Regions from separate parts of the Brevibacterium sp. MGP-B1 genome, predicted to be linked through region 1. Evidence: predicted binding sites of a transcription regulator. Region 1 holds the regulator's gene; the other holds the start of a gene.
The links. The regulator LexA, encoded in region 1, represses DNA repair genes until DNA is damaged. The targets are predictions, from matches to a motif close to TCGAACANNTGTTCGA.
Positions count from the first base shown of each region.

Region 2: AC3CD9_RS14440 (HNH endonuclease signature motif containing protein) is a predicted target of LexA. The motif match lies at 3,746-3,761, and genes of this name have one in related genera.

Region 1 covers NZ_CM173407.1:1,794,630-1,801,329, forward strand. The annotation lists gene hisB (imidazoleglycerol-phosphate dehydratase HisB) at 1-329, opposite strand, end outside; gene AC3CD9_RS08190 (histidinol-phosphate transaminase) at 326-1,504, opposite strand; gene AC3CD9_RS08195 (LysM peptidoglycan-binding domain-containing protein) at 1,643-1,981, opposite strand; gene lexA (transcriptional repressor LexA) at 2,216-2,971, shown strand; gene AC3CD9_RS08205 (ATP-dependent DNA helicase) at 3,038-5,008, opposite strand; gene hflX (GTPase HflX) at 5,005-6,477, opposite strand; gene AC3CD9_RS08215 (class I SAM-dependent methyltransferase) at 6,607-6,700, shown strand, end outside.
Region 2 covers NZ_CM173407.1:3,163,983-3,170,682, reverse strand. The annotation lists gene AC3CD9_RS14450 (S9 family peptidase) at 1-570, shown strand, start outside; gene AC3CD9_RS14445 (N-acetylglucosamine-6-phosphate deacetylase) at 600-1,832, shown strand; gene AC3CD9_RS14440 (HNH endonuclease signature motif containing protein) at 1,982-3,667, opposite strand; gene AC3CD9_RS14435 (hypothetical protein) at 3,897-4,463, shown strand; gene AC3CD9_RS14430 (hypothetical protein) at 4,531-5,226, shown strand; gene AC3CD9_RS14425 (copper chaperone PCu(A)C) at 5,545-6,213, shown strand; gene AC3CD9_RS14420 (Dyp-type peroxidase) at 6,203-6,700, shown strand, end outside.

The DNA of each region.
Region 1 (6,700 bases):
GAGACGTCGACGACGCACTGTGCCAGGGCCTCGTCCAGCGGCACGGCGGCGAAGCCGTAGCGGCGGATGCCGACCTTGTCGCCGAGCGCTTCGCGCAGGGTCTGGCCGAGCACGATCGAGGTGTCCTCGACGGTGTGGTGGACGTCGATGTGCGTGTCACCGGTCGCGGTGATGTCGAGGTCGATCATCGAGTGCTTCGACAGGGCGGTGAGCATATGGTCGAAGAACGGCACGGAAGTCGAGATGTTCGAGGTGCCGGTGCCGTCGAGGTTGACGGACACGGACACCGTGGACTCGGACGTGGTGCGTGAGTTCTGGGCCTGCCTCATGGAGTGCCTTTCGTCGGGGCGGCTGATGACGGGGTCGGAGACTGCGGACGGTCCGCGAGGATGTCCGGTGATTCGGCGAGGATATCGTCGATGGCGGTCAGGAACGCTTCGGTCTCTGCCTCGGTGCCGGCGTTGACGCGGGCGTGGCCGGTGATGCCGATATCGCGGATGAGGACTCCGCGGTCGAGGAGCTTCTGCCACAGGTCGGCCGGTGAGGCGATGTTGCCGAAGAGCACGAAGTTCGAATCGCTGTCGTGGACGGTGAAGCCCGCCTCGGCGAGGTGGCACGACATGCGGTTGCGCGAGTCGATGAGACGGTCGACATTGCCCAGCAGCAGTTCGGCATGTTCGAGTGCCGTGCAGGCCAGCACCTGAGTGATCTCGGACAGGTGGTAGGGCAGACGGACGAGGCGGAGGACGTCGATGAGTACGGGGGCGGCGATGGCGTAGCCGAGGCGCAGTCCGGCACAGGCGAAGGCCTTGCTCATGGTGCGGGAGACGACGAGGCGGGGCCGGCCCTCAAGCAGAGTCATCGCCGAGGGCTTGGCGGGGCGGGAGAATTCCGCATATGCCTCGTCGACGATGACTATCCCTGCGCAGTTGTCGTATGCGGCTTCGATGACGTCGAGGCCGATCGAGGTGCCGGTCGGATTGTTCGGGGTACACAGGAAGACGATGTCCGGATTCGCACGAGCCACCTCGGCGGCGACCGTCTCGGCGTCGAGAGTGAAGTCGTCCTTGCGTTCGACGTGCTGCCATTCGGCACCCGTGCCCGTGGTGATGAGCGGGTGCATCGAATACGAGGGGGTGAAGCCGAGGACTGTGCGGCCCGGGCCACCGAAGGCCTGGACGATATGGCTGAGCACTTCGTTCGAACCATTGGCGGCCCAGATCATGGAGGGGTCGAGGTCGACGGAGTCACCGGCGCGTTCGTTCACACCGTCCAGATAGGTGACAAGGTGTTCGCGCAGTGCGGTGAATTCGCGATCGGGATATCGATTGAGTCCGGCGAAATGATCGTCGACGGCTGCGCGCATGCTGTCGACGACGACATCCGGAAGCGGATAGGCGTTCTCGTTGACGTTGAGCTGGACCGGCACATTGAGGTGCGGCGCCCCGTACGGCTTGAGGCCGACGAGGTCTGAACGCACTGGCAGAGAGTCGATGTTTCCCACGGCGATCATTCTACCGAGAGGCCCCCGCCGCCCGGGCGGCGGGTCGGGCATCGAGATACGCCGGTCGGCTCACCCGATCGAACGGGTCAGCGCACTGCCGGACGGGCCCGGCTGCTGCCGGTCGAGCCGGGTTCGGCCTCAGCGGACGGGGACGTCGAGGGTCTGTCCGGGGTGAACCGTCGGTGTGTCCAGGTGGTTGATCTCGACGATATCGGCAACGACATCGCGGGTGTCGCGGTCGATGCCGAGATTCGAAGCCACGGTCCACAGCGATTCACCCTCACCGACGACGACTGCCTCGGCGTCGATGCCGATGCTCTCCGTCTCCGATTCGGCGACGGCAGCGGCCGAGAACGACTGGGTGGCGAGGAGGACCGCCCCGCCGATGACGACGAGAGCGACGAGCAGGGTCCGGAGAAGGCGCACAGCCTGGCGTCCACGAGGGGTCAGGTGCAGCTCGGTGTTCTGTGCAGACATCGCATTACCTCTTTCATTCGTACGATTCCACCAGTAATCGGTAGAACGTCTGTTCTATTCAACATGCCAATCGAACAAATGTCCAGTCCAACTCGAACATCTATGCGACAATGAGAGGGAACCAGCGTTGTTGATTGATCTGTCAGAACCATCTCAGTCGGCACTGACACGAGAATTTCCGAAGCGGAGATCACGGTGTTCAGCGGCAGGGAATAGAACGAAGGGGAACGAGCAATGGTTCAGAACAAACGAGGCAGAGGCAGGCCTCGCAACGAAGATGTTGCCAGCGAGATCGCTGCCGCTCGCACAGATGACGACGTCGTCCAGATCCCTGAGGGGTCATCCGGTGAGGGCGACTTCCGCCTCACTCCCCGTCAGCGTCTCGTGCTCGAAACCATCGAACGCGCGGTCGTGACCAACGGCTACCCGCCGAGCATGCGCGAGATCGGCAAGGCCGCCGGGCTGGCCTCCCTCTCCAGCGTCGCCCATCAGCTCTCCCAGCTCGAACGCCTCGGCTATGTCCGCCGTGACCCGAAGCGCCCGCGTGCCATCGAAGTGGTCAATCCGTTCGAAGAGGAAGAGGCCGAGCGCGCGAAGTACGAGGAGCTGGCCAACAACACTGTGCAGGTGCCGGTCGTCGGACGCATCGCCGCCGGTGGCCCGATCCTGGCCGAGCAGGAAGTCGATGATGTCTTCTCCCTGCCGACCCAGGTCGTCGGCTCCGGTGAGATGTTCCTGCTCAAGGTCGTCGGCGATTCGATGATCGAAGCCGCCATCTGCCACGACGACTGGGTGGTCGTGCGCAAGCAGCACACCGCGGACAACGGTCAGATCGTCGCCGCCCTCCTCGACGGCGAGGCCACGGTGAAGACCCTCAAGCGCAAGGCCGGTCAGCAGTGGCTGATGCCGCAGAACGAGAACTACGAACCCATCGACGGCACCTACGCGCAGATCATGGGCCTCGTCGTCGCCGTCATCCGCCGCCTCTGACCCTCTGTCGGCTCTCCGCTGCCGAAACGCAAAGGCCCGCGACCGAATCGGTCGCGGGCCGTTGCGTCATCCTTCGTCGGTTTCGGCCAGCCTCGCCAGGCTCTTGCGGACGAGACCGGAATTCGTCGTCGGCCACATCCTCGGCATCGAATTGACGAGGAACCCGGCATACCGGGCCGAGCGCAGCCGCGAGTCGAGCACGGCCACCACTCCCCTGTCCTTGGTCGACCGGATGAGTCGTCCGGCTCCCTGAGCCAGACGCAGGGCGGCATGCGTGGCCGATACGGCCATGAATCCGTTGACTCCCCGCTGGTCGGCATCGCGTGCCCGCGCTTGCATGAGCGGGTCGTCCGGACGTGGGAACGGCAGACGGTCGATGATGACCAGTCGGTTCGTCCGTCCCGGCACATCGACTCCCTGCCACAGTGACATGGTTCCGAACAGGCAGGTCTGGTCGTCGGCGGTGAACTGAGAGACCAGTGCCGGCAGGCCGTCTTCGCCTTGGAGCAGGATCGGGAAATCGAACTTCTTCCGCAGGTGTTCGGCCGCCGCATTGGCCGCAGCTCGGGAGGAGAACAGGCCCAGTGCCCCGCCGTTCGAGGATTCGACGAGTTCCTCGAGTTCGGTCAGCGCTTCTTCGCTCAGTCCGCTGCGTCCGGGTTTGGGCAGGTGGGAAGCGACATAGAGGATTCCCTGTCTGCCGTAGTCGAAGGGAGATCCGACATCGAGGCTGTCCCATTTCGGGGCGTCGGGTCCGAAGAGTCCCAATGAGGCTGCCACCGCGTCGAAGTTGCCACCGAGGGACAGGGTCGCCGAGGTGGCCACGACTGTGGATTCTTCGAAGATGCCGTTGCGCATGGTGCCGGCCACGCTCAAGGGCGCGACGACGAGATTCGTCGTCTCTTTCTCCCGGAAGGTCGAGCGCGACAGCCAGATGACGTCGTTCTTGCCCGGATCGCAGAAGCGTTCGGCGAGTTCGAAGATCTCCTGGCAGCGCGCCTTGGCCATCTGCCGGCCGGCATCGGCGTCCTCGGTCTTGCCGCCGATGTCGTTGATGATCTGGCGGGCGGAGTCGCGGATCTGTGCCAGGGCCAGTCCGAGCGCCTCGCTCATGTGCAGGATGAGCCCCTCGGGTACCGAGGTCTGCGCACGTTCGAGTGCCGCCGCGGCGGAGTCGAGCAGGGACACGACCCCGTCCTGGACGGTGGTGTGTTTGCGTACGGAGCTCGTCGCGGCCGAGAGCATGCTCGTGTTGATCTGCCCGGACAGGGCGCTGGTCACCCGGTCCTTGAGCTCATGGGCCTCGTCGATGATGATGACATCGTGTTCGGGCAGCACGTTCGATTCCCCGAAGGCGTCGATGGCCAACAGGGCATGGTTCGTCACGACGATATCGGCTTCGGCGGCTTTGTTCCGGGCGATTTCGGCGAAGCATTCGGTGAACAGCGGACAGTTCGAACCGAGGCAGTCGAAGGCGTTGACGGACACCTGTGACCAGGCACGATCGCTGACGCCGGGCAGGAGGTCGTCCCGGTCGCCGGTGTCGGTGGTCTTCTCCCAGGTGCGGATCCGCTGGATCTCCTCTCCCAGGCCGGAGCGTTCTGTGGGTTTGCGTCCCGCCTCGGCGTCGGCACCGAGGTCGAAGAGCATGCCCTCGCCCTCGTCGGGGTACCCGCCGGCGAGCTTGTGCTTGCACACATAGTTCCGGCGCCCCTTGAGCAGTGCCGCCCGGGGCAACGGATCGAGGTCCTTCTTCACGGCCTTGAACAGCCGCGGCAGGTCGCGGTGGATGATCTGCGTCTGCAGGGCCAAGGTCGCCGTGGACACGACGACCTTCCCGCCGGTGCGGGTGACGTACTCGGCCGCCGGCACGAGGTAGGCCAGCGATTTGCCGGTGCCGGTTCCCGCCTGCACGAGCAGATGGATTCCCTTGTCCAGCGACGAGGCGACCGCCTGCGCCATCTCCTGCTGACCCTCACGTGGCGATCCGCCGATGGCGCCGACAGCGGATTCGAGGAGGGTGTCGACAGCCTTCACTCGTCGATGACCAGGTCCGGACGTTGGAATTCGCGCAGTTCGTCGACGAGTTCGGTCGGCACCTTGGCCTGCAGGCTGGTGCCCTCCGTGCCGTGCGATTCGTGTTCGACCGTGCCGAGGGCGTAGATCTTCGACACGAGGTCACCGCGTTCATAGGGAATGAGCACGGTCATGTCGATGTCCGGGACGGGAAGGCGGTCCTCGATGGCCTCGATGAGGTCATCGATTCCTTCCTTCGAGACGGCGGAGACGAACTGGGCGTCGGGATACTCCGCGCGCAGGCCGGTGATCACGGCCTCCTCGGCGATATCAGCCTTGTTGAACACAAGGAGTTCGGGGATGTCCCCGGTCTCGACGTCCTTGAGGACGTCGCGCACTGCCTGGATCTGACCGTGCGGATCCGGGTGGGAGGCATCGACGACGTGGAGGAGCAGATCCGAGCCGGCGGCTTCCTCCAGGGTCGAGCGGAAGGCCTCGACGAGCTGGTGGGGCAGGTTGCGGACGAACCCGACGGTGTCCGTGTAGGTGAAGACGAGGCCGTCGGCGGTCTTGGCCTGCCGGACGGTCGGGTCGAGGGTGGCGAACAGGGCGTTCTGCACCATCACCTCGGCGTCGGTGAGCAGGTTGAGCAGTGAGGACTTGCCCGCGTTCGTGTAGCCGACGATCGCGACGGAGGGCACGTGGTGGCGGGCGCGGTTCTTCCGCTTGGTCTCCCGGGAGGGCGCCATGGCGTTGATCTCGCGGCGCAGCTTCGACATGCGCGTACGGATGCGGCGACGGTCGAGTTCGATCTTGGTCTCACCGGGTCCGCGGGAGCCGATTCCGGCACCGCCGGCGACTCGGCCGCCGGCCTGACGGGACAGCGACTCACCCCAACCGCGCAGTCGCGGCAGCAGGTATTCGAGTTGGGCGAGTTCGACCTGGGCCTTGCCTTCACGGGATTTCGCATGCTGGGCGAAGATGTCGAGGATGAGCGCGACACGGTCGACGACCTTGACCTTGATGACGTCCTCGAGTCCGCGCCTCTGGCTGGGGGCGAGTTCGGAGTCGATGATCACGGTATCGGCGCCGACGGAGGCGACGACCTCGGCGAGCTCGGCGGCCTTGCCCTTGCCGAGGTAAGTGCCTGGGTCGGGCTTGTCGCGACGCTGGATGAGCGCGTCGAGGACTTCGGAACCGGCGGTTTCGGCGAGTGCGGCGAGTTCGCGGATCGAGTTCTCGGCTTCGGCCTGAGTGGTGTTCCAGATGCCGGCGAGGACGACGCGTTCGAGGCGGACCTGACGGTATTCGACCTCGGTGATGTCTTCGAGCTCGGTGGAGAGTCCGGCGACGCGGGTGAGGGCGGCGCGCTCGGCGAGGTCGAACTGGTCATCGCCCGGGGTGGTGTCGTGATCATCGAGGGCTTGGGCGCCTCGGGAAAGCACACGATCGAGCATCGCGTTGCGACGCTCTTTGTCTTCAGACGTCATTCATTCCTTTGTTCTCTGCCGTCCGCACGGTGCTTCTCGTGCGGACGTCGTCATGCTTGCCACCGGTCGCGGCGATTCGCACCGACGGTGGTGTCCATCAATTCTCCCACAGCCGTCTAGACTGAAACGGTGTCAGAGCACTATTTCACCGAATCGCCGAGCAGCGAGGCCAAGTCGCGGGTACTCAACCTCGATCTGGCCGGCCGCGCCGTCACCGTCGAAA
Region 2 (6,700 bases), 1.4 Mb from region 1:
ATCGACCGCGGTCAGCAGCAGCTCGGCGGCACTCCCTTCACCGACATCATGGCGCTGACCGAGGCCGCAGGGGAGAGGGAGGACATCGATTCCGAACGCGTCGCCCTGGCCGGCGGGTCCTACGGCGGATACATGGCCAACTGGGTGGCCGGGCACACGGGCAGCGCGTTCAAGTGCATCGTCACCCATGCCTCTCTGTGGAACACCACGTCGATGGGGCGGACGACGGACAATTCGTCGTGGGATCAGGCGATGCGGGAGCAGTCGGCGCAGTATTCGCCGCACCTGTTCGCCGATGAGATCGAAGTCCCGATGCTCGTCATCCATGGCGACAAGGACTACCGGGTGCCGATCGGTCAGGGTCAAGAGCTGTGGCTGGACCTGCTCACTCGGGCGAAGACTCCGCTCGATGCCGATGGCGACACTCAGCATCGGTTCCTCTACTTCCCCGACGAGGGGCATTGGATCCTCGGCCGCGGGAACGCCGAGGTCTGGTACCGCACCGTCCTCGCGTTCCTCGACACGCATGTGCTCGACATCGACGCGAATCGAGTCCGCACCCTGGGGTGAGGGTTGCTCAGAGCGATGGAAGGACCCTGATGACACAGACCGAACAGATCCCCGCCGAGGCGGTCATCCACAATGCGTGCATCCTCGACGGCGATCGGGCCACGTTCACCGAGGAGGGCGCGGACACCTGGATCGCGGTCGCCGAGGGAACGGTCACTGCCCGGGGCCGCGGGGACGGCTGGAAGGACGGGGCCGCCTCGGCGAGAGGCGAGATCATCGACGCGGCAGGCGGATACGTGGCTCCCGCGTTCGTCGATATCCACTGTCATGGTGCGGGCGGTGCGAGCGCCGAGGACGGGGTCGAGGCGATCGATGCGATCCTTGACGTGCATCGAGCCCACGGCACCGGCAGGCTCGCGCTGTCCTACGTCTCGGACACGATCGAGGGGCTGTGTGAGTCCTTGCGCGCGGGGGCCGGGATCGTCCGTGACCGGGCCATGGTCATGGGCCTGCACGCCGAAGGCCCGTTCCTGTCCCCAGACTTCAAAGGTGCGCATGCGCCCGAAGTGCTCACATCGCCGACTCCGGAGGCAGTCGAAGCGATCCTCGAAGCGGCCGATGGAACTCTTGTGCAGATCACCATCGCGCCCGAAGTGCCCGGAGCTCTCGAGGCGATCGGCCGGTTCTCTGCGGCAGGGGTGCGTGTGGCTATCGGTCACACGGCTGCCGATTATGCGCTGACCGCGCAGGCCTTCGAAGCGGGCGCGAGCATCCTCACCCACGCGTTCAATGCGATGCCCGGAATCCATCACCGAGCTCCGGGGCCGGTCCTCGCCGCGGCCGAGGCCGAGCATGTCACCGTCGAACTCATCAATGACGGCGTCCACGTCGTCGCCCCGGTGGCGCGCATGCTCCACGAACTCGTGCCCGGGCGCATCGCTCTCATCACTGACGCCATGGCGGCGACCGGGCTGCACGATGGGAGTTATCACCTTGGTTCGCTCCCGGTCGTGGTCAAGGATTCGGTGGCGCGCCTGGTCACCGCGGATGGCACTCAGGGCGCCATCGCGGGGTCCACGCTGACGATGGACGAGGCTGTGAAGCGGGCAGTCGCCGAGGTGGGACTCAGCCCGTTCGATGCTGTGCAGTCCGCAGGATTCGTTCCATTGCGTGCAGTGGGCGGAGTGCCGGAGCCGGGTGATTCTCTGCAGGCGGCGGGCGGTGCCGCTGGTGCCGGCAGCCTGTTGGCTCCCGGAATGCCGGCTGACCTCCTGCTCCTCGATGAGGACATGAGCATCCGGGCTCGCGGTTCGGCGGCTTAACCCGCCTGAACCGGGCTGAATCGGGCCGAACCGGACTGCACCGAGTTGAATCGAGTTGAACCGGGCTGAACCCGGCTGAACCTGGAAAGTGGGCTGAACCCGGCCGAACCTGGAAAGTGGGCACAGCTGTCCCCTGAAAGGAGGGGCGGCTATTTGTCGAACAGAGAGTCGACGATATCGTCCGCGATGAAGCGGGCGTGGAGGATCGGCTTACGAGCCGGGTCCTTTGCGGCGGGCGGAATGTAGGCGGGTCGCCCGTCGAAGAGCATCACCGTGTCCCAGGCGGTGCGGTCGAGCAGGTGGTGATGATAGCTGCACAGCAGCGCGAGATTGTTGATCTCCGTCTTGCCGCCGAGCGACCATGGAAACACATGGTTGGCATCGCACCAACCGGGAGGGGCGTCACAGCCGGGGAAGGTGCAACCTCGGTCACGGGCGGTGATCACTGCCAGCTGTTTGCGATTGGCGAAGCGCTGTTCTGTGGCCACCTGCATCGTCTTGGCCCTGTCGCTCATGAGGTGGAAGAACAGCGAGCCGTTGAGGCCGTTTCTCATCAGTTCCTTGATGGGAATGGGATTGTCGGCGCCCGTGGTGCCGTGTCCTGTGCCTTTGGCCAGATCTTCGGCGGTGGCGTTGATGACGAGAGCATAAGGCGCTCCTGCTGCCGTCCGCTGCTTGTCGATCGTCGTAACGAGGCCGGCGAATCGTTCGTAGATCCATTCGCGTGCCGAGGGCTGTTCGGCGCTGACGTCGACGAAACCGCCGTCCTCACGAATGCCGACGCCGGGGACGGCAGCCGGATTCCCGCTCGTGCGGGCTGCATTGAGATCGGGTTCTGGAACTCGCTTCGCGTCATATCGGTCACCGGAGAGCACCGCATCGACGATCTCAAGCAGCTCTTTGTCAGGAAGCGGCGAGTTCGTTCCATCGGAAGCAGCGGTTACGGTGGCGGGATTGCCCGCGGCCGCGATCCCAGAGGCGCCGGTCGCCGAGTCGGCACCGGCCTTGTCGGCACCGGCCTTGTCGTCTTCTCCCGCAGACTGGATCCGCGAGGTCAGCAGTCCGTTGAGAGTGCCGCCGGTGACGGGGTCGAGCAGTCCACGCAGCTCCCAGTCGCCGTTGGTCTTGGCACGCATGGACATGTTGTACGCAGAGCGGTCGGCCGAGTCATTCGGCTCTGCGCCGTCCGGGTCGATATAGCCCATGAGCTTGCCGAAGATCTCGCGCAGATCCTTGAGACGGACCTTGGGTGCGTTGTCGACCAAGCGCGTCTCGACGTCGGTGCGGACCGTCTGACTGACCCACGTGGGCAGTTTGCGCATGCAGTCTTCGATGACAGACGCCTGGGCGGCGGAGATCGTGCCGGCATGGAGCGCATCTGCGACGACAGGGTAGAGAGGCGGCAGAGCCTGTCCGGCCATGTCGACGCGTCCGCCGAGGTTCTTGGCCATATCGGTGCGGCGATTCGCCTCCGCGCCGGTGAGGTTGAACCGGTTCTCGATGAGCGACTTCGTCGACTTGGCGCCGAAATCGCTGGGTGTTCCGACGCGTTCGCAGACGGAGAGCGCGAGCGTCGACAATGCATCGTTGATGCGTGTGATCGCCTCGACCCCATCGGCGAGCATGATGGCCTGATCCGGCCCCATGGGGCGATCGAACGAGCGCAGCTCATCTTTGAGGCCCATCAGCTGAGTGATCGAAGAGGTGACCTCGGGCGCAAAGCGGCTGAGATCTGCCCACTCCTCGTCGGCCAGCAGCGGGTGACCGCTGGTCTGCGGGGAGTTGTCGGAGTTCCGATCGGAATGATCGGAGCTGCGTTCGGGAGTGAGGGTCATGGGGATGAATTCCGTTCACCAACATCGTTGTTGTTGGAATCTAGTGTACGCTCATATTATGCGGAAAGCCATAGGTGATCGAAAAAAGTTTCGAACACAACTCCAGTGTTCGTCACAGTTCGAGAATAATGACGAAACTCTTTGAGTCCGTGCAGGTCAGGGTTGGTGTCGGTTGCGGCCGAGGTGAACCGGCTTCGAATGTGTCAGCCGGTCGTGGCACGATTGGAGTATGGATGCCCTGCTCCTCATTGACACCGACGACGCCAGCTACCCCAGCGATGACGCCATGGAGACCCTCGGCGATATCGTCACCCGCACCCGCGCTGTGGGCGGTGTGCTCATCTTCGCGTCGACGAAGGCCGACCTCGTCGACACTCCCGATGAGGAGCTGAGCATCTTCGTCCCGGATGAAGAGGATCTTGTGCTCCGGTCCGAGAGTCCGGATGTGTTCGAAGGCGTCGACGATCTGGCCGCAGGTCTGCATGACCTCTCCGTCGACCGGATCATCATCGCCGGCGCCGACGCCACCACAGGCGTGCCCCGCGCTGGAGCTGGCCAAGTCGCCACTGACCCTGCAGCCCGGGCGGGAGGCGATGCCGGCGCCGACGCGTCCTCGGCGGACACCCCCGGAGCCGTCTACGCCTCGGCGATGGCGGGTCTTGTGTGCAACTTCGACGTCGTCGTCCTCTCCGACTCCACCACTGACCCCGATGGCAACCTCGTCGCCTGGGGCGATGCTGCCGTTGATGCCGGTGCCATGGTCAAGAAGACCGCCGATACCTGGCTGCGGATGTAGGCTCAGCCGCCTTCCCGAAATAGTTCTACATTGAGTAGAATGTGGGAGCGAGCTGAGAGGAGGGCCCATGACCGGATGGACGAAATCCGTACGTGCGCTCTTCGCTGCCCTCTTCACGACTCTCCTCGCCCTGCTCATGCACCTCGGTGCCGGTGGCGGAGTCTCGATTCCGGGCACTGTGGTCGTCTTCGTCCTCGTCCTCTGGGCGGCGATGATCGTCGCCGGCAGGCGCCTGGGCTACCTCACTCTGGCCGGCTTGCTCGGCCTCGGACAGGTGCTCATGCACCTGACGATGAGTTGGTCCGCGCACACCTTCGCCCATGCGGGGTCCCACGCGGCAACCGCCCAATCCGGAAGCGGGCAGGCCGGGGCTGCAGGTGCCGGATCCACCTCCGCCGAGGCGGCCCTCTATGCCCACGCCGGACACATCGTCCCAGCCTCCGGCTCCCTTGACCTCGGTCCTGCCGCAACCGCGCTCGGACATACGAGTCACGGGGCAACCTCGGTGGGGATGGTCATCGCCCACGTCGTCGCCGTCCTCGTCACCGCCGTGATCCTCAAACGCGGTGAGGACATCGTCCTCAGCATTCTGCAGCTGGCACTGGGCCCAGTGATCGGCGCACTGCGAGCCCTCGCCGAGGCGGCCGGAATCCTGGCCGACGAACCGTTCCGCAAGCTCTGCGCTTCGTTCCGGGTGCCGCAGCCGGTCACATCAGCGGTGGTCGGCCCGAACTACCGCCGCGGCCCGCCCGCACTCGTCTGACATCCCATTCGGCGGTTGCACCGCCGACCCGCACCCGATTTCTCGGGTGACCATCCATCCTCGGGCGACCGCCTGGACAGCGGCGGGCCGCCCCTCGGTGACAGTCGAACACGTCCGCGCACACCGCTGCGCGCAGAGGACACGTGCCCCGCACCCTGGCCAGCACGTGCCCTGCGCACTTGCACCCGCACGAGCTGCGCGCAGGCCACTGTGACCTGCGCAAAGGCTCACGAAAGCGCTGCTGCCTGCGCCAACAGGCGACCGCGGCGCGCGCCGACATGTGCTCGACAGCACCTGAATGACGAAAGTGCAGACATCATGCGAAAGAACATCACCCTGGCCCTTGCCCTGCCCATCGCCGTCGCCATCGGCCTGGCAGGCTGCGGCCAAGACGACAGCAAGGCCGCCGGTTCGACACAGACCGATGGCAGCAGCACCACCTCGGCGGAATCCTCGGAAAGCGCGGTCGACGCCGAAGCGCTCAGCTTCGACGGCGCTTGGGTCAAGGCCGCCGACGACGGAATGACCGCAGTCTTCGGGGAGCTGAAGAACAACACCGACGCCGACATCAACCTCGTCGAGGCGAAATACGCGGACGCGGAGATGGTCCAACTCCACGAAACCGAAGGCGACGGCTCGGGCGGAATGTCCATGCAGGAGAAGAAGGGCGGCTTCGCCATCCCGGCCGGGGAGAGCCTCCGCTTCGAGCCCGGAGGCGATCACATCATGATCATGGGACTGAAGAAGGCGATCAAGCCGGGCGAGCAGATCAAGCTCGATCTCGTCACCGCCGATGACGAGACCGTCGAGGTCAGGGCCGTTGCCAAGGAGTACTCCGGAGCCCAGGAAGACTACGCACCGGGTGAGGCCGAAGGCTCCAGTGACGACCACGGCGACCATGGTGACCACGGCGACGACGGCAAACACACCGGTGCCGACAGCGAAGACCACGAGGACTCCGACCACGGAGACCACGGTGACCACTGAGCCCGGTCGCACCGGCTTCAGCCGCCGAGGTCTCCTGACCTCGGCGGCCGCGGCCGGCGGTGCAGGTGTCGTCGGTGCCACGGCCGGATTTGCGCTCGGCCGCGGTCCCGGATCTCAGGGCACGAGCGCCGGTGACGGCGGGCTGCCTCGGCGAGATCTGGATGGGGCGAACGGGCCGCAGACCGAGCCGTTCTACGGCACTCATCAATCCGGGGTCGAGACCCCGCCACAGGCCTTCGCACACTTCATCGCGTTCACGCTGGGGCCCGGTATCAAGGCCGCCGAGGCGGTGCGCTGGCTGCGCCTGCTCACCGCGGATGCAGCCGCGCTGACGCAGGGGCAGGCGCCGTTGGCCGACTCCGAATCCGAGCTCGCCGTCGACCCTGCCCGGCTGACGGTGACCTTCGGGTTCGGAGCCGGGCTGGTGGCGTTGGCCGGAAAGGAGCACGTCCCGGATTGGCTGAAGCCATTGGAGGCGTTCTCGATC